4 regions of the Sodalis sp. RH21 genome follow, and region 4 is predicted to be linked to each of the others. Evidence: predicted binding sites of a transcription regulator. Region 4 holds the regulator's gene; each other region holds the start of a gene.

Region 1 (5,820 bases), 2.0 Mb from region 4:
CATGGCCGGCGAGTATGATTATCTGATGCAGGTGGTGGTCGCCGACATGAAAAGCTACGATAATTTTTACAAGCGCCTGGTCAACGGCGGCCCCGGCTTGATCGATGTCACCTCCAGTTTTGCGATGGAGCAAATCAAAAATACGACGGTATTGCCGTTATAATGACTCTTTCCCTTCGGTGGGGATGATTGAATTCGTTTGGAATAACACTGCGTGAGATTATTTGCACAACTGAGTTGGTACTTTCGCCGCGAATGGCGACGTTACCTGGGGTCGGTCTTTTTATTGATCATCATTGCCTTACTGCAACTGATTCCGCCTAAGCTGGTTGGGGTTATCGTGGACGGCGTGACCACCCACCGGGCGTCCCACCGCATGATTATGCTATGGCTGGGCGTCATGGCGCTGACCGCCCTGGTAGTCTACCTGCTACGCTACGTCTGGCGCGTACTACTGTTCGGCGCATCCTATAAATTGGCCGTGGAGCTGCGCGCGCGTTTTTACCGTTTGCTCAGCGGCCAACTGCCGGGTTTTTATCTGCGCCACCGTACCGGGGATTTAATGGCCCGCGCCACCAACGACGTGGACCGGGTGGTCTTCGCCGCCGGGGAAGGGGTGCTGACGCTGGTGGATTCGCTGGTGATGGGGCTGTCGGTGCTGATCGTGATGAGCGTGCAGATCAGTTGGCAGTTAACCCTGCTGTCGCTGTTGCCGATGCCCGTTATGGCGCTGGTGGTGAAATATAACGGCGACGAGCTGCACCGGCGCTTCAAAACCGCCCAGGCGGCCTTTTCATCCCTCAATAACCAGACGCAGGAAAGCCTGACCGGCATCCGGATGATCAAAGCCTTCGGCCTGGAGGATTACCAGTCGGACCGCTTTATCCGGGTGGCCGCCGATGCCGGGGCGAAAAATATGCGGGTGGCGCGCATCGACGCCCGTTTCGACCCCACTATCTACCTGACCGTCGGTTTTTCCAACTTGCTGGCCATCGGCGGCGGCAGCTGGATGGTAAAGGAAGGGATCTTGACCCTTGGCCAATTAACCAGCTTTATCATGTATCTGGGCCTGATGATTTGGCCCATGCTGGCGCTGGCCTGGATGTTTAACATCGTTGAGCGGGGCAGCGCCGCCTATAGCCGCATACGGCAGACCCTGGCGGAGGCGCCGGAGGTCAAGGACGGCGGGCAAACTCTGCCCGCAGGGCGCGGCACCCTGGAGGTGGCGGTGGAGAGCTTCACTTACCCGCAGGCGAGCGCGCCCACGCTGCATGATATCCGGCTGACGCTGGCCCCGGGCCAGGTGCTCGGCATCTGCGGGCCTACCGGGGCGGGTAAAAGCACGCTGTTATCCTTGATCCAGCGCCATTTTGACGTGACGCGCGGCGCGATACATTTCCACGGCCTGCCGTTGACCGAGATCGCGCTGGATAATTGGCACAGCCGCCTGGCGGTGGTCAGCCAGACGCCGTTTCTGTTTTCCGACACGGTGGCGCGCAATATCGCCCTTGGCCGACCGGACGCCACCGCGGCGCAAATTGAACGGGCGGCGGAGCTGGCCTGCGTTCATGATGATATCCTGCGCCTGCCGCAAGGCTATGAAACCGAAGTGGGCGAGCGGGGGGTAATGCTCTCCGGCGGGCAGAAGCAACGGTTGTCCATCGCCCGCGCCCTGCTGCTGGAAGCGGAAATCCTGGTGCTGGACGATGCCCTGTCCGCCGTAGACGGGCGCACCGAACATACTATTTTGCATAACCTGCGCCGCTGGGGCGAAGGGCGCACCCTGATTATTACCGCCCACCGGCTATCGGCGCTGACGGCGGCCGACGAGATCCTGGTGCTGCGCCGCGGCACCCTGAGCCAGCGGGGCCCGCACCAGGACCTATTGTCGGAGCCAGGCTGGTATCGGGATATGTACCGCTATCAGCAACTGGAGGCGGCGTTGACCGCCGACCCGGATGAACCGGAGGCGGCCGATGCGTAATTGGCAAAATCTGTGGCCGACCTTAAAACGCTTGCTGGCCTATAGCCTGCCTTATCGCCGTCCCCTCTCCCTGGCGGTGCTGATGCTGTGGGTGGCGGCCGGCGCGGAAGTGGCGGGCCCCGTGGTTATCAGCTATTTCATCGACCGCGTCCTGCCGCTGAAGACTTTTCCGCCGCTGCTGGTCGGCGGGCTGGCGCTGGCCTATATCGCCCTGCAATTGGTGTCCGCCGCCCTGCGCTATTATCAGGCGTTATTATTTAACCGCACGGCCCTGGACGTGGTGCAGCAGGTGCGCACCGAGGTTATGGACGCCTCGCTGCGCCAGCCCCTCAGCGCCTTTGATACCCAACCGGTGGGGCAGCTTATTTCCCGCGTCACCAACGATACCGAGGTGGTTAAAGATCTCTACGTCACGGTGATGGCGACGGTATTGCGCTGTATCGCCCTGGTGGGCGCCATGCTGGTCGCCATGTTTATGCTCGACTGGCGCATGGCCTGCATTTCGCTGGTCATTTTCCCGGTGGTGGCCCTGGTGATGACCCTGTACCAGCGTTACAGCACTCCGATAGTCCGCCGTCTGCGGGCGTACCTGGCGGATATCAACAACGGCTTTAATGAAGCGATCGGCGGCATGGGCGTGATTCAGCAATTCCGGCAGCAGGCGCGTTTTGGCGCTCGGCTGGCGGATGCCAGCCATGCCCATTATCTGGCCCGCATGCAAACGCTGCGCCTGGAAGGCTTCTTGCTGCGCCCCTTGCTCAGCCTGCTGTCGGCGCTGGTGTTGTGTGGTCTGCTGATGCTGTTTGGCTTTAGTCCGGCCGGGACCGTCGGCGTCGGGGTGCTCTATGCTTTCATCAACTACCTGGGCCGCTTGAATGAACCGCTTATCGAGCTCACCACGCAGCAGTCGATGCTGCAACAGGCGGTGGTGGCGGGAGAACGTATCTTTGAGCTGATGGACGGCGACAGGCAGCGCTATGGCGATGATGAACAGCCCTTGAGCGGCGGGCGCATCGATATCCGGCGCCTGACGTTCGCATACCGCCAGGGCGCGCCGGTGCTGCGTGATATTTCCCTGTCCGTGGCTTCGCGCAGCTTTGTCGCGCTGGTGGGGCATACCGGCAGCGGCAAAAGCACACTGGCCAATCTGATGATGGGCTACTATCCCATAACGCAGGGCGAGCTATTGCTGGACGGGCGGCCGATCGCCAGCCTGTCGCACCGGGTACTCAGACAGGGGGTGGCTATCGTCCAGCAGGACCCGGTGGTGATGGCGGATACGGTATTTACCAATATCACCCTGGGACGGGATATCAGCGAGGCCCAGGCCTGGCGCGCCCTTGAACAGGTGCAGTTGGCGGAGCTGGTGCGCGCGCTGCCCGGGGGGATCTACGCCGAACTCGGGGAACAGGGCAATACCCTGTCGGTCGGCCAAAAGCAGCTATTGGCCATGGCGCGGGTGCTGGTGCTGACCCCGGAGATTTTAATCCTCGACGAAGCCACGGCCAATATCGACTCCGGGACGGAACAAGCCATCCAGCGGGCGCTGGCGGCCATCCGCCGCCAAACTACCCTGGTGGTCATCGCCCATCGCTTATCCACTATCGTCGATGCGGATGAAATTCTGGTTTTGCACCGGGGCCAGGCCGTGGAACGGGGCTCCCACGAGGCGTTGCTGCAACAGCAAGGCCGGTATTTCCAAATGTACCGATTACAGCAGGTCGGCCGCGCGCTGAATGCCGACTCGGCGCTGGCCGAGGCGCCGCCCGCGTAATCCCCCGCGGCTATCGTCAAACAGGCCGTTCGCGGCCTGTCCGGCTCTTTGCCGCTGCGCTCGCGCACCGGGATTGCGCATGCGCGGCGTGCACGACTCCCCAAACGCACCTTAATATGGCATGACGCTCCTTTTTGGTGCGTTACCACTGCCTCTTTTAACCCGCCGCTTTCCGCCTTTTTTGACCAAAGCCGGTGCTTGCTCCATTGGCAGGCGTCTAACGGTAAATTTCTATTTCAAAACATTTATGGCACATGCTTTGCTTTACTCTGGCGTAGTGGTCGCGAGTTCGGATCCAAATTCTTGAGGGGGAACATATGAAGCTGGTAACCGTGGTGATTAAACCATTTAAATTGGAAGACGTGCGAGAAGCACTTTCTGCTGTGGGAATTCAAGGGCTGACGGTCACCGAGGTGAAAGGGTTTGGACGGCAAAAAGGCCATGCCGAGCTTTATCGCGGTGCTGAATATAGCGTGAATTTTTTGCCAAAAGTAAAAATTGATATTGCCATTGCCGACGACCAGCTCGATGAAGTTATCGACGTGATTAGTAAAGCGGCTTACACCGGTAAAATCGGGGACGGCAAGATTTTTGTTGCAGAGTTACAACGGGTCATTCGTATTCGTACCGGTGAAACCGACGAAGCAGCACTTTAACGACACACGCGCGAATTTTGTGGATAGGGATGAATGAAAATGAAGAAACTTGTCTCATTAACCGGCGTCGGCGCAGTAGCAGCATTGTTGCCGACATGGGCCATGGCCGCAGCGCCCGTTGCTGATAAGGCCGACAATGCCTTTATGATGATTAGCACCGCCCTGGTGTTGTTCATGACCTTGCCGGGCATTGCTTTATTTTACGGCGGCCTGCTGCGCGCTAAAAACGTACTGTCGATGCTGACGCAGGTTGCGGTAACTTTCGCCATGGTCTGCGTGTTGTGGCTGATTTACGGGTATTCCCTGGCCTTCAGCGAAGGTAATCCCTTTTTTGGCGGTTTCGGCTGGACGATGCTTAAAAATATCGAACTCACCGCGTTGACCGGTACGTTCTATCAATTGATCCACGTGGCGTTCCAGTGCTCGTTCGCCTGTATCACCGTCGGACTTATCGTCGGCGCTCTGGCTGAACGTATCCGCTTCTCGGCGGTGCTGATTTTTGTTCTGGTTTGGCTGACCTTTTCCTATCTGCCCATGGCGCATATGGTGTGGGCGGGCGGTTACCTGGCCGCTCAGGGCGCGTTGGACTTCGCCGGCGGTACCGTGGTGCATATCAATGCCGCCAGTGCAGGCCTGGTCGGGGCATATATGCTGGGTAAACGCTCCGGCTTCGGCAAAGAAGCGTTCAAACCGCATAATCTGCCGATGGTCTTCACCGGTACCGCGATTCTGTATGTGGGCTGGTTCGGCTTTAACGCCGGTTCCGCCAGCGCCGCCAACGAAATCGCCGCCCTGGCGTTCCTCAATACCGTGATGGCTACCGCCGGCGCGATCCTGTCATGGGTCTTCGTTGAATGGATGCTGCGCGGCAAACCTTCATTGCTGGGCGCCTGTTCCGGCTGTATCGCCGGTCTGGTTGCCATTACCCCGGCCGCGGGTACCGTAGGTGTCGGCGGTGCGCTGGTGATTGGCCTGGTAGGCGGCGTAGCCGGTCTGTGGGGGGTGGTGGCCCTGAAGAAATGGCTGCGGGTGGATGACGTCTGCGACGTATTCGGCGTGCACGGCGTGTGCGGTATCGTAGGCTGTCTGCTGACCGGGGTGTTCACTTCCGCTTCCCTTGGCGGCGTGGGCTACGCGCAGGGCGTTACCATGGGCCATCAGCTCTGGGTTCAGCTCTACAGCGTGATCGTCTGTCTGATATGGTCCGGCGTAGTGGCCTTTATCGGCTTCAAGATTGCCGATATGGTGGTGGGTCTGCGGGTTTCGGAAGAACAGGAACGCGAAGGTCTGGACGTCAACAGCCATGGCGAAAATGCCTATAACGAATAATCATCCGGTTGCCGCCGGGCAGTGATGGCGGCGGCGACGAATGATCGCGATAGTCAAAAACGGGGGCGAGCCATCGC
Region 2 (5,820 bases), 1.8 Mb from region 4:
CTGCTCCTGCGCCCGGCTGTGCGTCAGGCGCCGTTGCAGAAGGGCCAGGATTTCGTGCCCGCTGCGTCCGGCGGCGCGCACCAGGAACATCTGGCCGAAGCGCTGTTCATAGCGGCGATTGCCGGCCAGCAGCTCAGCGGCAAGCGTTGCGTCGGCCGGGTCCACCGCCGCCTGCTCGCGGCGGGAATGGCGGGATTGAACATCGCCGCCGCCGGGCCGTTCGCCGATGCGCGGATGATGGACCAGCGCCCCGGCTACCTGCTCCGGCCGCCAGCCCAAGGCCAGATCCCCGGCCAGCGCGATCAGCCGATCCCTGCCGGCAAACGGCCGGGCCGCGATAATGGCGTCGGCCCAGGCGGGGATTGCCGCGCAGGCCAGCAGCATGTCGCTGACGGCCTGCCGAGGGGCCAGATTAAAATCATCAAGCGTCACGATCAATCCTCCTTTCGCCCTACTACGTTAGGGATATCACCGCATCGGCATAGGCGCGGATCGCCAGCGCCACATCCGCCGCCAGGACCGATTCATCCGGATGATGGCTGATGCCGCGCTCGCAGCGTACAAACAGCATGCCCACCGGCCAACATTCCGCCACCGCGATGGCATCATGGCCGGCGCCGCTGGGCAAAGCCGGGCTAACGGACTGGACCCGGCATACGCTGTCGCCGAGCCGCGCCTGTAAAACGGCGTCGCAAGGAGTGGCGTCGATGCGGTAGAACTGTTCCGCCGTAAACGTCAGCCCGCGCGCGTGGGCGATGGTCCCGGCGCGATCCAGTAACGCCGCCAGCAGCGCGTCCAGCCCGGCATTGGCCGGGCCGCGCACATCAAGCGTCAATGTCACGTCGCCCGGGATCACGTTCACCGCCCCCGGCAGGCACTGCAACATGCCCACCGTCGCCACCCACTGCGGCCCGTGGGCGGCGGCGAAATCGTCAATCTCCGCGATCCAGCGCGCCGCGGTGGTCAGCGCGTCCCGGCGCAGCGCCATGGGCACCGTGCCGGCGTGCCCGGCGACCCCGCTGAACCGGCAGTTCAGCCGGCGGGCGCCGTTGATGGCCGATACCACGCCCAGGGCCAGCCCCGCCTGCTCCAGACAGGGTCCCTGTTCAATATGCAGTTCCAGATAAGCGCTGAAGGCACGGGGATCGCGTTTAGCCCGGCCGATGCGCAGCGGGTCTAGTCCCGCCTGGCGCAGGGCCTGGGCCACGCTGATACCGTCCGCATCTTCCCGCCCCAGCCAATCGGCGGGCCAGGTACCGGTAATGCCGCGGCTACCCAGCAGGGCGATGCCGAAACGCGCGCCCTCTTCGTCGGCAAAACCGATGATTTCAATCGCCCTGGACAGGCGCAATTGCCGGCTGTGCAAAAATTGCACCACTTCAATGGCCGCCAGCACCCCCAGCATGCCGTCATAACGCCCGGCATTACGCACCGTATCCAGATGCGAGCCCAGCAAAATGGCCGGCAGATCGGGTTGCAAACCTTCATAACGCCCGCAAATATTGCCGACGCTATCCTGCCACACCCGCATACCCGCCGCGCGCAGCCAATCGGCCACCTGAAGATTGGCTTGCACATGCTGCGGCGACAGATAACGCCGGGTCAACTGGCCCGGGGTTTCGGTAATTCCGGCCAATATATCGCAGCGCAGCATCACCCGCCGGGCGGCGTCATCGGCCAATTCCGCCGGCATCTCCGCCTGCGGCCGCCGATGCGCCCCCATCACGCCTGCGCCCCATAGCTATCCCAGGCCGCCTGGAGTCCGGCGCCCTGCGGGCTGACGAATCCGAGCCGGTGCAATACGCCTTCCAGGGCGCCGAGGGTTTGCATCACGCAGTCTTTGCGGGCGTTATAACCCATGGTGCCGATACGCCAGATTTTGCCGTGCAGCGGCCCAAACGACGTGCCGATTTCGATGGCGAAATCATTGAGCATCATCTGGCGTACCTGCTCGCCGGCGATGCCCGGCGGAATCACTACGCCCAGCACATTATTCATTTTATGCCGCATATCCCCGAACACCTCCAGCCCCATGCCGCGAATGCCGGCCAGCATCGCCCCGCCGTGCAGCTTATGGCGGGCAATGGCCGCGTCGATCCCCTCCGCCAGCAACAGGCGGGCGCATTCACGGGCGGCAAACAGCATGCTGGTGGCTTCGGTATGGTGATTGAGCCGCTCCGGTCCCCAGTAATCCATGATCATGCCCAGATCAAAATAATTTGAGTAAATCATCTCGTCCTCGCCTTGCCGATGCTCGGCGGTGCGGATGCCGGCTTCCACACAGGCGCGACGGCGGATGGACGCTTCACAACGCGGACTGAGCGTCACCGGCGCGCTGCCGGAGGGGCCGCCGAGGCATTTTTGCAGGCCGGCGGACACCGCATCCAGCCCCCAGGCGTCGGTTTCCAGCGGATTACCGCCAAACGAAGCGGTGGCGTCGCTGTAAAACAGTACATCGTACCGTCGGCAAATGTCCCCCAGCTGTTCCAGCGGTTGCAGCATAGTGGTGGACGTATCGCCCTGCACGGTTAACAGCACGCGCGGGCGCACCCGTTTGATGGCGTCCTCGATCGCCTCGGGACTGAACACTTCCCCCCAGGGCGCTTCGATGCTGTGCACGTCCGCGCGGCAGCGCCGGGCAATCTCGCACAGCAGATGGCCGAAGCGGCCAAACACCGGCACCAGCACTTTATCGCCGGGACGGATCGCCGAGACCAACACCGCTTCGATACCGGCGCGCGAGGTGCCGTCCACCAGCAGCGTCCAGCGGTTTTCGGTGCGAAACAGCGCCCGGTACAGCGCCATCACCTCGTTCATATAATCGGTCATCGCCGGATCGTACTGGCCAAGCAGTTGGCTGGCCATCGCCCGCAGCACCCGGGGATCGGCGTTTATCGGCCCCGGTCCCATCAGCAGGCGGTGCGGGGGATTGATTTGATCGAAATTTGCCATAGTCACTGGTGTATCCTTTTGCCCTGCCTTGAGGCAGTCAGGTAAGCGTAATGAAACTATCGGTTCTTATTTATGTCATCTGCAACTAAATTTGCAACTACTGTGCCATCTCGCCCGCGCGTTTGACAAACCCGGCGCGGCGGCGCGCAAACCGGGTTTTCAGGGAATGCAGGCGGATAGCGTGCAAATAATATCCAAGTAGCGCCCGGGGGAATTGAGGACCGTCCAGAAGACTTGGCCGCACCAATTGAGGGATAAAGCACCTTTTTAGGGCGCAATCCGGCAGCCGGGGGGATAAATCGGGGCAATCAGTGGCGCGGTTCCCATCGGCGCCGTCAATCCCGCGGCTCCAGTTCATCCAGTTCGCCATACAGCCCGGCGATTTGGTGGATTCGCAGCCGGCCGGCCGCCAGCGCGTCATGCAGCAGAGCATTGCTGATAAGATTCACCAAACTCATGGCCGAGGAGTAGGAATCAAAGGCGGACACGCTGTCCAGGGGGACGGCGAAATGCCAGCGGGCCAGGGGAATTAACGCGCGCGCCTGGGGTTCGCTAATCAGCAATACCGGCACCTGGCGGTTTTGCAGTTGCGCCAGCAGCGGACGGATTTGCCGGGGGCGCCGGCGAAAAGCCACCACGATAACCATATCTCCCGCATCAAGATCGACAATATCTTCGGACAGCGTCTGGCCCGGCTGCGGCAACAAGCTGACCTGCCCGCGGATCTGCACAAGCTGCTGGCGCAGGTGCATGGCCACCGGGTAGCTATTGCGCAAGCCCACCAGGCACAGTCTGCGGGCATGTTGCATCCCCTGGATCACCGCCGCGAATTCTTCCGCATCCTGGCGCGCCGCCCAGTGCGCCAGGTTGGCCATCTCCTGTTTATAATGGCGCGCCAGCAGGGTATTGCCCTGCACCGCGTCACGGCTGTCGGCCAGCGGCATTCCGCTTTGGCGCAGGGTGCGCAGTTCCTCGCGCACCTGGCGATAGCTGGCATAACCCAGCCGCTTGAACAGGCGGCTGACGGTCGCCTTGGACACGCCGCTCAGCCGCGCCAGCTCCGCGCTGTTATAGCTGGTCATATCGTCATAATGGTCAAAAATAAACCCGGCTACCCGCTGCTCCTGCGGCGAAAGCTGCTCATAGCCGGCGCGCAGCCGCTCGTTAAACTGCATAATCGTCCTTTCCCGATGGCCCTGTATTGCATTCTACCCTAGCATAACTTGCCGTTCGGCGGGCATGCCCGCGCGCGGCCGCAGGTTGGAACGCCTCTTGCTTAATAATTACCATGGCCTACGGGGATAAAGGAAGCATCAGCATGATCAACAGCAATATGGCCCCCATGGGTATGGCGGTGACTCCGCACCATCTGGCCAGCGAAAGCGCGCTGGCCATTCTGCGCGAAGGCGGGAGCGCCATTGAAGCCATGGTGGCCGCCGCGGCGACCATCGCGGTGGTCTACCCCCATATGAACGGACTCGGCGGCGACGGATTTTGGCTGATCGTGCCGCCCCATGGCGATCCTATCGCCATTGACGCCAGCGGCCCGGCGGGCGAATTGGCCACTACCGGCTTTTACCAGGGGGAAACCCGCATTCCCCACCGCGGCGTCAAATCCGCCTTAACGGTGGCGGGCACCGTGGGCGGCTGGCAGGAAGCCCTGGGCATTGCGCGGGAGATGGGCGCCCGGCCGCTGCCGCTGTCGCGCCTGCTGGCGGATGCGATACGCTACGCCGCCGACGGCATGCCGCTGTCGTTATCCCAGGAACAGGCATCCCGGGCCAAGTTCGCCGAACTCGCGGAGCTTAAAGGCTTTGCGCCGCTGTTTTTGCCCGGCGGAAATGTGCCCGCCGCCGGCAGCCGGTTTACCCAGCCGCAATTGGCCGCCACCCTGACCACCCTGACCCTGGAGGGGCTGGACAGTTTCTATCGCGGCACCGTGGCCGCCGCCATGGCCAAAGATATGGACCGCCTCGGCATGCCGGTAACCGGCGCCGATCTGGCGGCCTATCGCGCCCAGCGGCGCACGCCCCTGCGCCTGCTGCACGAGCAGGGGGAGATTTATAATCTGGCGCCCCCGACCCAGGGGCTGGTATCGCTGATGATACTGGGACTTACGGATCGCCTCGCCATGAGCGGACAGCCGGAAAGCCAGACCATCCACCGGATTGTCGAAGCGACCAAGCTGGCGTTTGCGCTGCGCGATGAGCTGATAACCGATCCCGGCCATATGACTATCGATGCGCAGGCCCTGCTGGCGCCGGAGGTGCTCGCCGATCTGGCCGGCCGTATCGATTGCGCCCGGGCGGCGCCGTGGGGCAGCGAGCTGGCGCCGGGGGATACGGTATGGATGGGCGCCGTTGACAGCAGCGGGGTCGCCGTCTCTTTTATTCAAAGTATTTATCACGAATTCGGTAGCGGCGTGGTGCTGCCCGCAAGCGGCATCCTGTGGCAAAACCGCGGCGCATCTTTCAGCCTGGACCCGCAGCATCTCCGGGCGCTTGAACCGGGCAAATATCCCTTTCATACCCTTAATCCCGCGGCGGCGCGGCTGTACGACGGCCGCACCATGGTATATGGCTCCATGGGGGGAGACGGCCAGCCGCAAACCCAGGCGGCGGTGTTTATCCGCCATGTGATGCAAGGCATGCCGCTGCAGCACGCCATCAGTGCGCCCCGCTGGCTGCTCGGCCGCACCTGGGGACAGGCCACCGATACCCTGAAGCTGGAGAGCCGTTTTTCCGCTGCTACCGTGGCCGCCCTGCGCGCTTTGGGACACCGGGTGGAGATGCTGCCGGACTATAGCGAATCCGTCGGCCACGCGGGCGCGGTGATACGCCATATCAACGGCATGCTGGAAGGCGCGTT
Region 3 (5,820 bases), 630 kb from region 4:
GTATGCACGCGCCAGATAATCGCTCCGGCGCCGAGAAACAGCAGGCCCTTGAACACCGCATGGTTGAGCAGATGGTAGAGCGCGCCGAGCAGGCCCAGGGCGGCCAGCACCGGATGGTGGGCGGCGATGCCGACCATGCCCACACCTACGCCCATCAAAATGATGCCGATGTTTTCCACGGTATGCCAGGCCAGCAGCCGTTTGATATCGTGTTCCGCCAGGGCGTACAGCACCCCGAGCACCGACGACACCGCGCCGAAGGCCAGCACCAGAATACCCCACCACAATTGGCTGGCGCCCAGCAGGTCGATGCCTACCTTGATAATGCCGAAGATGCCGATCTTGACCATCACCCCCGACATCAGCGCCGAGGCGTGGGACGGCGCGGCGGGATGCGCGCGCGGCAGCCAGCTGTGCAGCGGCAGCATGCCCGCCTTGGCGCCGAATCCGAAGAACGCCAGCAGGAACACCGCCGACGCGCCGGCCGGCGACAGCGACAGGGCGCGGAACGAAGCGAACTCCAGGCTGCCGCTTTGGCGCCACATCAGGAAGAACGCCACCATGATCAGCACCGAACCGGCATGGGCGATAAAAAAGTACAGCAGGCCGGCGTCCACCGATTCTTCATCCTGATCGGCAATCACCAGGAACCACGATGCCAGCGACATCATTTCGAAGAAAATGATAAACCAGAAGGCGTTATCCATGACCACCAGGGTCACCATCGAGGCGATGAACAGATTCATAAAGAACCCTATCGCCGCCGCGCCCCGGCCGATATATTCCCGCACATAGGCGATGGAATAGAGGGCGCAAATGGTCACCAGCAGCGAAATCACCAGCACCATAAAGGCCGCCAGGCCGTCCAGGCGCACGCTGAAGGCGGCAAACGGGAACGGACCGGCGGCGGTGTAGGCCAGCGTCTCGCCGCTCAGCAAGACCGGCGCCGCGGCCAGCAGCCCGAGAATGCCGCCGGCCATGGCCGTCAGGCCGGCAACCCAAATCGCCAGTGGTTCCCGGCGCGCCAGCAGCAGGGATAGCAGGCCGCCGATAACATACAGCCCAAGCGAACCGCCGAGTAATTGAAAGGCACCCATAGTTACTCCTGCTCCGGTGGCGTGGTGGATGAAGCCGCCGGCGGGATATGAGAAGACACATCCAGGTCGGCCGACAGAAAGCGCGCCGCGTACAGGCGCCGATTGCGGCTGGCCTGTTCCACGGCGCCGTCTTCTACCAGCACCAGCGCATCGGTGGGGCACACCCGTACGCATTGCGGGCCGCCGGGCAGGAAATCACACAGATCGCACTTCACCGCCACGCTCCTGACGCCGGCGTTCCAGGCCAGGAAAGGGTTCATGTTCTGCGGGCTTTCGGGCACGTCCGTCAATTGCTGCGAAGGAATAAAATGGGTGAATAGGGAAGGTATATTCACCGGCGTACTGCCGGACGGCGTAATGGCGCCGAACGGGCACGCCAGCCCGCATAGCTTGCAGCCGATGCACAGGCTTTCATTCAGTACGATAGCGTCGGAGCCGTGGGTAATGGCGTTTACCGGACAGACGCGGGCGCAGGGCGCATCTTCACAATGGCGGCAGAGCAACGGCGCGGTATATTTGTCGGTGCGCGTTACGGACAGTCTGGGATGCGACTGCAACCCCACGGCCTTATGCACCTGGGTACAGGCGGCCATACAGGTATTGCATCCAATACAAAGCTGTGGCTCCGCGATAACAAAGCGGTTCATAACCTTCTCCTCCAGGAGAAACGGATGACGGTCAGGCTGCATGCTGAAATGTTGCTGGCGACTAAAGCATATTCCATGCCACTAGTGTGGTTATAGCCGCGGGGCGCCGCCGGCCGCGGGCTGGCGTCCGCCGCCCTCGCGGCCGGGGGGCCGCCGATAGGGCATATCGTCATAAGTGTCGATCGGGGAAGCCGACCGCCCTTCGTCATAAATGACGACGTGTTGGAACGGACGCCAGCGCAAGGGTGATAACAATGGGTTTAGTTAATTTATTGATTTATATTATTAAATCGGTGTGGATTTTTATGCTGGGCTGCCGCGGACGGCGGTTTGGCGGTGGCATCGGTTTTGCATAGGTTTATAGATTGGCAGGTAGCCGGTAAGCAACGCGCGCGATGGCGGTTTTGTATGAGGTCTGGCACAAAGCGGGACCATGGCGCATGACAACCGCCGCCAACTGGCGGAGTATTGGGCGGTGCTATTTATGATTATGAACGAATTTTATTTATGAACAAATTGCCTATGCATGCATTGCCATGCACGAATTGACCCTGGCGCAAAACACGCTTGAGATCCTGGAACAGCAGGCGCGGTTGAACGGCGCCCGGCGCGTGACCGGCGTCTGGCTGTCCATCGGCGCGTTTTCCTGCGTGGAGGCGGAGTCGCTGCACTTTTGTTTTGACCTGGTTTGCCGCGGTACGCTGGCGCAGGGGTGCCAACTGCACCTGGAGCAGCAGCCGGCGCAGGCCTGGTGTAACGATTGCCGGCAGCGAGTCACCTTGCCCGACGCGCCGATTCTGGTTTGTCCGCTGTGCGGCGGCCGCGCGCTGCAAACCGACGCCCATGACAATATTCAAATCAAACGACTGGAAGTGGCCTGATTTCTCGGCGCCGGGTCATTTGATATACCGTTAAGCGAGGAGATTTTTCATGTGCAGTACCTGCGGTTGCGCCGACGGCGAGCGCCATATCGAGGGCGACGAACATCATCATGCCCATGACGATCATCATCACGATCATCCCCATGTCCATCCCCATAACGGCGACCCCGTTTTTGCCCATCAGCACGCTGGCGCCGTCCGGGCGCCGCGCACTATCCGTTTGCCGGGCAGCGGCGCCGAGCCGGCGCAGGTGGTCAATCACTATCACGGCGATGTGCATGTCCATAACCACTATTATTATGGCCCGGTCACCCAGGCGGCCCCCGGACCCCGGCGGGACGCGGAGCAGGGCGACAGGCCGTCGTCCGGGGGTCCCGAAGCCTTCGCCCCCAGCGCGGATGCCCGGGGCGATCTGCATTACGGCCACGGCGAGGCGGGCACTCATGCCCCTGGCCTTACCCAGCGCCGCATGGTGGAAATCGAAATCGATGTGCTGGATAAAAACAACCGTCTGGCGGCCCATAACCGGCAGCATTTCCTGGAGCAAAATATTCTGGCGCTCAATCTGGTCTCCAGCCCCGGTTCGGGTAAAACCACGCTGTTGACCGAAACGCTGCTCCGGCTGAAAGACCAAATAAGCTGCGCGGTGATTGAAGGCGATCAGCAAACCACCAATGACGCCGAGCGCATCCGCGCCACCGGCGCCCCGGCCATTCAGGTGAATACCGGCAAAGGCTGCCACCTCGATGCGCAAATGATCCATGACGCCGCCCACCGGCTGGCGCTGCCGGACAATAGCCTGCTGTTTATCGAAAATGTCGGCAATCTGGTCTGTCCAGCCGGTTTTGATCTCGGCGAGCGTCATAAAGTGGTGGTGCTGTCGGTCACCGAAGGCGAAGACAAGCCGCTGAAATACCCTCATATGTTCGCCGCCGCCGGTTTAATGATCCTGAACAAGACGGATTTATTGCCGTGGGTGCATTTTAATGTCGACGCCTGTATCGCCAACGCCCGCCAGGTCAATCCGGCCATAGCGGTGCTATTGGTATCCGCCACCACCGGCGAGGGTATGGACGCCTGGATAAGCTGGCTGGCGGAGCAGCGCGGCTGCTGAACGCCGCCCCGCGCGGCAAAACGAGTGACGCCTGGTAGAGCGGGCTGGAGAAATAACATGTGCATAGGCATTCCCGGCCAGGTTATCGCGCTGGATGAAACCGCCCCGGGCAACGCCTGGGTAGACGTATGCGGCGTCAAACGGCGGGTCAACGTCCGGCTGGTCTGCGCCGACGATGCCGCCATGGCGGCGCTGCCGGGCCAGTGGGTATTGGTACATGTGGGATTCGCCATGAGCCTGCTGGACGAGGGGGAAGCCAGGGAAACGCTAGACGCCCTGCGCCAGATGGGCGAGGTGGAGCCGGACGTCGGCTATTTTATGCGCGGAGGCGAGCATGCGGTTCGTTGACGAATACCGCCAGCCCGAGCTGGTTAAGGCGCTGGTGGCCCGCATCGCGCAGCGCATGGCGCAGACGGCATTTACCGCCGAACATCCGCTGCAAGTGATGGAAGTCTGCGGCGGCCATACCCACGCCATCTTTAAATTCGGACTCGATAAACTGCTGCCGCCGGCCCTGGAATTTATTCATGGTCCCGGCTGCCCGGTGTGCGTGCTGCCGGCCGGCCGGATTGACGCCTGCCTGGAAATCGCCCTGCGCCCGGAAGTGATTTTTTGCACCTTCGGCGACGCCATGCGCGTGCCCGGGCGCAACGGGTCGCTGCTCACCGCCCGCCAGCAAGGGGCCGACGTGCGCATGGTCTGGTCGCCCCTCGATGCACTGGCCATCGCCAAACAGCATCCCGATCGGCAGGTGGTGTTTTTCGGCATCGGGTTTGAAACCACCATGCCCGCCAGCGCGATCACCCTGCAACAGGCGCGCGCCGACGGGGTGGAAAATTTCTTCCTGTTTTGCCAGCACATTACCCTGATGCCGACCCTCAAGAGCCTGCTGGCGCAGCCGGATGTGCGCATCGACGGCTTTATCGCGCCGGGCCACGTCAGCATGGTGATTGGCGAGCAGCCCTTTGCTTATATCAGCGACGTCTGCCGTAAACCGGTGGTGGTCACCGGCTTTGAGCCGGGCGATATTCTGCAGGGGCTGTTAATGCTTATCGAGCAGTATGCCGACGGACGCTGCGCGGTGGAAAACCAGTATCGCCGCGTGGTGCCGCAGCAGGGCAATAACCTGGCGCAGCGCGCCATGGACGAGGTGTTTATTACCGAAGGCGCCAGCGAGTGGCGCGGCCTGGGGGTGATTGACGACTCCTGCGTGCGCCTGCGCCCGGACTGGCTGGCCTTCGACGCGGAACGGCGCTTTAATCCCACGCAGCACCCGGTGGCGGACGACCCCCGCGCGCGCTGCGGCGCGGTGCTGACCGGGCGCTGCAAGCCGGCGGACTGTCCGCTGTTTGGCAATGTATGCACGCCGGAAAATGCGTTCGGCGCGCTGATGGTTTCTTCAGAAGGCGCGTGCGCCGCCTGGTATCAATATCGTCGGAGTGAGGCATGAACAAACGGATTACGCTGGCGCACGGCAACGGCGGCGGCGCCATGCAGGCGCTGATCGGCGGGGTGTTTATCAATGCTTTTGACAACCCGCTGCTTAGCACCGGTGAAGACCAGGCCCGCCTGCCGATAAGCGAACTCAGCCGGTCGGGGGATCGGCTGGCGTTCACCACCGACAGCTATGTGGTCGATCCGCTGTTTTTCCCCGGCGGCGACATCGGCAAGCTGGCGGTGTGCGGCACCGCTAACGATCTGGCGGTAAGCGGCGCCACGCCGCGCTGGCTCTCCTGCGGATTTATACTCGAAGAAGGCCTGCCGCTGGAGATCCTGCAGCGGGTGGTGGATTCCATGGCCGCCACCGCCCGGGCCGCCGGCATCCAGATCGTGACCGGCGATACCAAAGTAGTGCCTCACGGCGCGGTGGACAAACTGTTTATCAATACCGCGGGGCTGGGGGTCATTCCCACGGCGGTGGATTGGAGCGTCGCCCATATTCGCGCCGGGGATCGCATTCTGGTCAGCGGCACCCTGGGGGATCACGGCGCCACCATTCTTAATCTGCGGGAAAATCTCGGCATGGAAGCGGATCTGGTCAGCGACTGCGCGGTGCTGGCCCCGCTGATCGCCCCTCTGCG
Region 4 (5,820 bases):
AACCGGCTGGTGGGCGTGGTGCATATGCATGATATGCTACGAGCCGGCGTAATTTAACAAGGAAAGCGCCATGCATGATACTCCCCGCATAGACACCTGTTATGGTCCGGTTGACGGGCAGGTATTATTAAGCGCCGGCCAAATCCGGCTGCTGATCTGCGATGTGGACGGCGTACTGTCGGATGGCCTGATCTACCAGGGCAACCAGGGCGAGGAACTCAAAGCCTTTAACGTGCGTGACGGCTACGGTATCCGATGCTTGCTGACAGCGGGTATCGAGGTCGCTATTATTACCGGCCGCTCCGCCAAGCTGGTGGAAGATCGCTGCCAAACGTTGGGGATTACCCACCTTTACCAGGGACAGTCGGATAAGCTTTTGGCCTTTGAGGCCCTATTGGGTAAACTGTCATTAACCGCGGATCGGGTCGCGTATATCGGCGACGATCTCATTGATTGGCCGGTCATGGCGCAGGTCGGGTTGAGCGTCGCGGTGGCCGACGCCCACCCGCTGCTGCTGCCGAAGGCCGATTACGTAACGCGCATAGCCGGCGGCCGCGGCGCGGTTCGCGAAGTCTGCGACCTGGTGTTGCTGGCGCAAGGGAAGCTTGAGGATGCCAAAGGGCAGTCGGTATGAGTAAAACGAAATGGTGGATTACCTTACTGCTGGTGCTGGTGGTGCTGGTATTGATCGGCCTGAATCTGACCGATTCGGATGGCGACGCCCAGCAGGTGGTGGCGGATACCGGCGAGCCCACTTATCAGAGCGAACATACCGTCACCCTGGTGTACAACCCGGTGGGCGGCCTGAATTACAAATTGATATCCGAACACGTCCAGCAGTTCGCCGTTGAGCAGATCACCTGGTTTACCCGCCCGGTGGCGACGATGTACGATGAGAACAAGGTTGCAACCTGGACAGTCAGGTCCGATCGGGCCAAGCTGACCAATGATAAAATGCTTTATTTATATGGCCATGTCGAGGTGGACAGCCTGACGCCGACCTCGCAGTTGCAGCATATCAGGACCGATAACGCCGTGGTGAATCTTGTTACGCAGGATGTCTCCTCCGATGACGAGGTAACCTTATATGGTACCGGCTTTAACTCTAAAGGCATGAAAATGCGCGGAAATCTGCGAAATAAGACTGCCGAGCTGATTGAAAAGGTCAAGACCTCTTATGAAATCCAAAACCAAAAATAAAATCCATAGCGCGTTTGCCGCCGGTGCGCTGCTGCTGGTGAGCGCCAATGCCCTGGCCCTCACCGACGATACCAATCAGCCGATTAATATCGATTCCGCGCAGCAGGCCGTCGATATGCAGACCAACACCGTCACCCTTACCGGTACGGTTATCGTCAAGCAAGGCTCCATCGATATCCGGGCGGACAAAGTGGTGATTACCCGTCCCAACGGCGAGCAGGGCAAGGAAGTGGTGGAAGGCTACGGCAATCCCGTCACCTTTTATCAGCTCCAGGACAACGGCAAGCCGGTCAAAGGCCACGCGCAGAAAGTTCGCTATGAATTGGCCAATGATTTTGTCGTATTGACCGGCGACGCTTACCTTGAGCAATTGGATAGCAACGTCAAGGGCGACCGCATTACCTATCTGGTGAAAAAACAGCAGATGGAAGCCTTCAGCGACAAGGGCAAACGGGTCACCACCGTGCTGGTTCCGTCCCAGTTGCAGGATAAGAATCCGGCAAAGGCAACGCCCGCGACGCCCGCGCCCCAAACCGGAAAAAAATAAGAGCATGGCTACATTAATCGCAGAAAACCTGGCCAAAGCCTATAAAGGCCGCCACGTGGTGGAAGACGTCAGCCTTAAGGTCAGCTCCGGGGAGATTGTGGGGCTGCTGGGGCCCAACGGCGCAGGCAAGACCACCACGTTTTATATGGTGGTGGGCATCATCCAGCGCGACGCCGGACGCATCATCATCGACGACGACGATATCAGCCTGCTGCCGCTGCATACCCGCGCGCGCCGCGGCATCGGCTATCTGCCGCAGGAGGCGTCGATTTTCCGCCGCCTGAGCGTCTATGATAACCTGATGGCGGTATTGCAAATCAGGAACGATATCAGCGCCGCGCAGCGCGCGGACCGGGCCAATGCCCTGATGGAGGAGTTTCATATCGCCCACCTGCGCGATAACCTCGGTCAATCGTTATCCGGCGGCGAGCGGCGGCGCGTGGAAATTGCCCGCGCCCTGGCGGCCAATCCAAAATTTATCCTGCTTGATGAACCTTTTGCGGGGGTAGATCCGATTTCCGTTATCGATATTAAAAAAATCATTGAACATTTGCGCGATAGCGGACTGGGCGTGCTGATCACGGATCACAACGTGCGTGAGACATTGGATGTCTGCGAACGCGCCTATATCGTCAGCCAAGGGCATTTGATCGCCCACGGTACTCCGGCGGAAATACTGCAGGACGAGCAGGTGAAACGTGTTTATCTGGGCGAAGAGTTCCGCCTCTGATAAGGTGTCCTGAAGTGAAAGGCCGATGAGGTTAATTGACGCATTATATGAAGCAAGGTTTGCAACTCAGGTTTAGTCAACAGTTGGCCATGACTCCGCAGTTACAGCAGGCGATTCGTCTGTTGCAACTGTCTACGCTTGAACTCCAGCAGGAAATACAGACCGCGCTGGAAAGCAATCCTTTGCTTGAGCAAACCGATGTCCATGAGGAAATAGAGGCCCACGACACCCCGGATAGCGAATCGCTTGATACCCGCGAAGCGATGGAACAAAAAGACATGCCGGAAGAACTGCCGCTCGATGCCACCTGGGACGAAATGTACTCGGCCGGCACCCCGTCCGGCACCGGTACCGACTACCGCGATGAAGAACTGCCGATTTACCAGGGTGAAACCATCCAGACCCTGCAGGATTACCTGATGTGGCAGGTGGAACTGACGCCGTTTTCCGATACCGATATCGCCATCGCCACCTCCATCGTCGACGCGGTGGATGAAACGGGGTATCTCACCGTGCCGCTGGAAGATATTCTGGAGTGCCTGGGCGATGACAATGTCACCATGGATGAAGTGGAGGCGGTGCTCAAGCGCGTGCAGCGTTTTGATCCGGTGGGCGTGGCGGCGCGGGATCTGCGCGATTGCCTGTTGATCCAGCTCTCCCAGTTGGCGAAGGATTTTCCTTATATCAACGAAGCCCGGCTGATTGTCAGCGAACACCTCGATTTGCTGGCCAGCCATGATTTTCGCACGCTGCTGCGCTCGACCCGGCTCAAGGAAGAGGCGCTGAAATCCGCCATGACGCTGATTCAGTCCCTCGATCCCCGCCCGGGCCAATCGATCAATACCACCGAATCGCAGTATGTCATCCCGGATGTGCTGGTGCGCAAAGTGCACAACCGCTGGACCGTGGAGCTCAATACCGACAGCGTCCCCAGTCTCAAGATCAACCAGCAATACGCCGCCCTGGGCAATACCACGCGCAGCGACGCGGACGGGCAGTTTATCCGCAGCCATCTGCAAGAAGCCCGCTGGTTGATTAAAAGCCTGGAAAGCCGTAATGATACTTTATTGAAAGTCACCCGGTGCATCGTTGAACAGCAGCAGGCCTTTTTTGAGCAAGGCGAAGAGTTCATGAGGCCCATGGTGCTGGCGGATATCGCCCAGGCGGTGGATATGCATGAATCAACGATTTCGCGGGTCACCACGCAAAAGTATCTGCACAGTCCGCGCGGTATATTCGAACTTAAATATTTTTTCTCCAGTCACGTCAGTACCGAAGGGGGGGGCGAAGCGTCCTCCACGGCCATTCGCGCACTGGTGAGAAAATTAATCGCCGCGGAAAACCCGGCGAAGCCGCTAAGCGATAGCAAGCTGACCACCCTGCTCTCCGACCAGGGCATCATGGTGGCGCGGCGAACCGTAGCAAAATACCGAGAGTCTTTATCCATCCCGCCGTCAAACCAGCGTAAACAGTTGGTTTGACCTCTACAGAGAAGGAAGACACTATGCAGCTGAATATTACCGGACAGCGCGTTGATATTACCGATGCTTTGCGCGATTTTGTGACCACGAAATTTTCCAAGCTGGAACAGTACTTCGACCGGATCAATCAGGTATATATTGTTCTGAAGATCGAAAAGGTCCAGCAAATTGCCGAAGCGACGATCCACGTTAACGGCGGTGAGCTGCATGCGACGTCAGAAGCGGATGATATGTATGCCGCCATCGATCTGCTGATCGATAAGTTGACGCGCCAATTGAATAAACATAAAGACAAACTGAAGCAGTACTAAATTCACTGTAGCCATCATCGCTACCTAACCTCACATCGGCTCGTTATGTAGATAAAACGCCCGAAAGATTTCGGGCTGCAGGCAGGCGGAACGTAGCCAACGTACCTGCGGCCCGAAAGATGACGGGTTACCCTATAGATTTCGGGTTGCGGGCAGGCGGCAAGCGAGTGAATCCCGATGAGCTTACCCAGGTAAGTGATTCGGGTGAACGAACGTAGCCAACGTACCTGCGGCCCGAAAGATGACGGGTTACCCTATAGATTTCGGGTTGCGGGCAGGCGGCAAGCGAGTGAATCCCGATGAGCTTACCCAGGTAAGTGATTCGGGTGAACGAACGTAGCCAACGTACCTGCGGCCCGAAAGATGACGGGTTACCCTATAGATTTCGGGTTGCGGGCAGGCGGCAAGCGAGTGAATCCCGATGAGCTTACCCAGGTAAGTGATTCGGGTGAACGAACGTAGCCAACGTACCTGCGGCCCGAAAGATGACGGGTAAGACGGGTTGATGAGTCATAAAGGTGATACAGAGCCTAAGTGAAATGAAATGACTAACGATACAGCAATGCAAATAAATACGGTGTTGAGCCTTGAATGCACCCGCGGCTCCATCCACTGCCAGAGCAAAAAACGCGCGCTGGAAATTATCAGCGAGCTGGCGGCCAAGCAGCTTAACCTGGCGCCCCAGGTGGTGTTCGACGCCGTATTAACCCGCGAACGCATGGGCAGCACCGGCATTGGCAACGGCATCGCCATTCCGCACGGTAAACTGGAAGAAGACACCCTGCGTGCGGTCGGCGTGTTTATCCGCCTGGAGCAACCCATTGCCTTTGATGCGATAGATAACCAGCCGGTGGATTTGCTGTTCGCGTTATTGGTGCCGGCCGAACAGTGTAAAACCCATTTGCACACCCTGTCGCTGGTGGCCAAGCGCCTGGCCGATAAAACGGTCTGTCGCCGCCTGCGCGCGGCGCAAAGCGATGAAGAACTGTATGCCATAATGACAGAAACGGAAGCCGGGTCGTAACGCGCCGGGTCGGATGCCCGCCCGGCGCCGCACCGACCCGCGGGGTATGATTGGTGCGATAACGGATGTGGTCGCCAATGTGGGTCAATAAAAATGCCAGAGGGGAGTCGTCATGGTGCTGATGATTGTCAGCGGTCGATCCGGTTCAGGGAAATCAGTTGCGCTGCGCGCGCTGGAAGATATGGGGTTTTATTGCGTCGATAACCTGCCGGTGGTGTTGTTGCCCCAGTTGGCCACCACCCTGGCGGATCGTAATATTTCCGCCGCGGTCAGTATCGATGTGCGCAATATGCCTGAGTCGCCGGAGATTTTCGAACATGCCATGGACAGCCTGCCGCAGTGCTTTTCGCCGCAGCTGTTATTTTTGGATGCCGAACGCAATACCTTGATACGGCGCTACAGCGATACCCGCCGCCTGCATCCTCTATCGAGCAAAAACCTGTCGCTGGAAAGCGCCATCGACGAGGAAAACGAACTACTGGAACCGCTGCGTTCCCGGGCCGACCTGATTATCGATACCTCGGAAA

The links. The regulator sigma-54, encoded in region 4, starts transcription at its own class of promoters, with help from an activator protein. The targets are predictions, from matches to a motif close to GTTGGCACANNTTTCGCTNT.
Region 1: a site for sigma-54 is predicted at 4,005-4,024, ahead of glnK (P-II family nitrogen regulator). Genes of this name have one in related genera too.
Region 2: a site for sigma-54 is predicted at 3,043-3,062, ahead of ACL2XP_RS20760 (pyridoxal-phosphate-dependent aminotransferase family protein). Genes of this name have one in related genera too.
Region 3: a site for sigma-54 is predicted at 2,080-2,099, ahead of hypA (hydrogenase maturation nickel metallochaperone HypA). Genes of this name have one in related genera too.

The regions. Positions count from the first base shown of each region.
Region 1 is NZ_CP178732.1:4,329,005-4,334,824, reverse strand. Features, by position in the region: gene ACL2XP_RS20020 (Lrp/AsnC family transcriptional regulator) at 1-163, shown strand, start outside; gene ACL2XP_RS20015 (SmdA family multidrug ABC transporter permease/ATP-binding protein) at 215-1,984, shown strand; gene ACL2XP_RS20010 (SmdB family multidrug efflux ABC transporter permease/ATP-binding protein) at 1,977-3,758, shown strand; gene glnK (P-II family nitrogen regulator) at 4,076-4,414, shown strand; gene amtB (ammonium transporter AmtB) at 4,454-5,743, shown strand.
Region 2 is NZ_CP178732.1:4,489,297-4,495,116, forward strand. Features, by position in the region: gene uraD (2-oxo-4-hydroxy-4-carboxy-5-ureidoimidazoline decarboxylase) at 1-432, opposite strand, end outside; gene hpxK (allantoate amidohydrolase) at 455-1,723, opposite strand; gene ACL2XP_RS20760 (pyridoxal-phosphate-dependent aminotransferase family protein) at 1,723-2,952, opposite strand; gene ACL2XP_RS20765 (MurR/RpiR family transcriptional regulator) at 3,288-4,130, opposite strand; gene ACL2XP_RS20770 (gamma-glutamyltransferase family protein) at 4,271-5,820, shown strand, end outside.
Region 3 is NZ_CP178732.1:972,351-978,170, forward strand. Features, by position in the region: gene hyfB (hydrogenase 4 subunit B) at 1-1,097, opposite strand, end outside; gene ACL2XP_RS04470 (4Fe-4S dicluster domain-containing protein) at 1,100-1,744, opposite strand; gene hypA (hydrogenase maturation nickel metallochaperone HypA) at 2,281-2,625, shown strand; gene hypB (hydrogenase nickel incorporation protein HypB) at 2,675-3,739, shown strand; gene hypC (HypC/HybG/HupF family hydrogenase formation chaperone) at 3,797-4,087, shown strand; gene hypD (hydrogenase formation protein HypD) at 4,074-5,189, shown strand; gene hypE (hydrogenase expression/formation protein HypE) at 5,186-5,820, shown strand, end outside.
Region 4 is NZ_CP178732.1:345,947-351,766, reverse strand. Features, by position in the region: gene kdsD (arabinose-5-phosphate isomerase KdsD) at 1-57, shown strand, start outside; gene kdsC (3-deoxy-manno-octulosonate-8-phosphatase KdsC) at 71-634, shown strand; gene lptC (LPS export ABC transporter periplasmic protein LptC) at 631-1,200, shown strand; gene lptA (lipopolysaccharide ABC transporter substrate-binding protein LptA) at 1,178-1,747, shown strand; gene lptB (LPS export ABC transporter ATP-binding protein) at 1,752-2,477, shown strand; gene rpoN (RNA polymerase factor sigma-54) at 2,525-3,958, shown strand; gene hpf (ribosome hibernation promoting factor) at 3,982-4,269, shown strand; gene ptsN (PTS IIA-like nitrogen regulatory protein PtsN) at 4,814-5,293, shown strand; gene rapZ (RNase adapter RapZ) at 5,406-5,820, shown strand, end outside.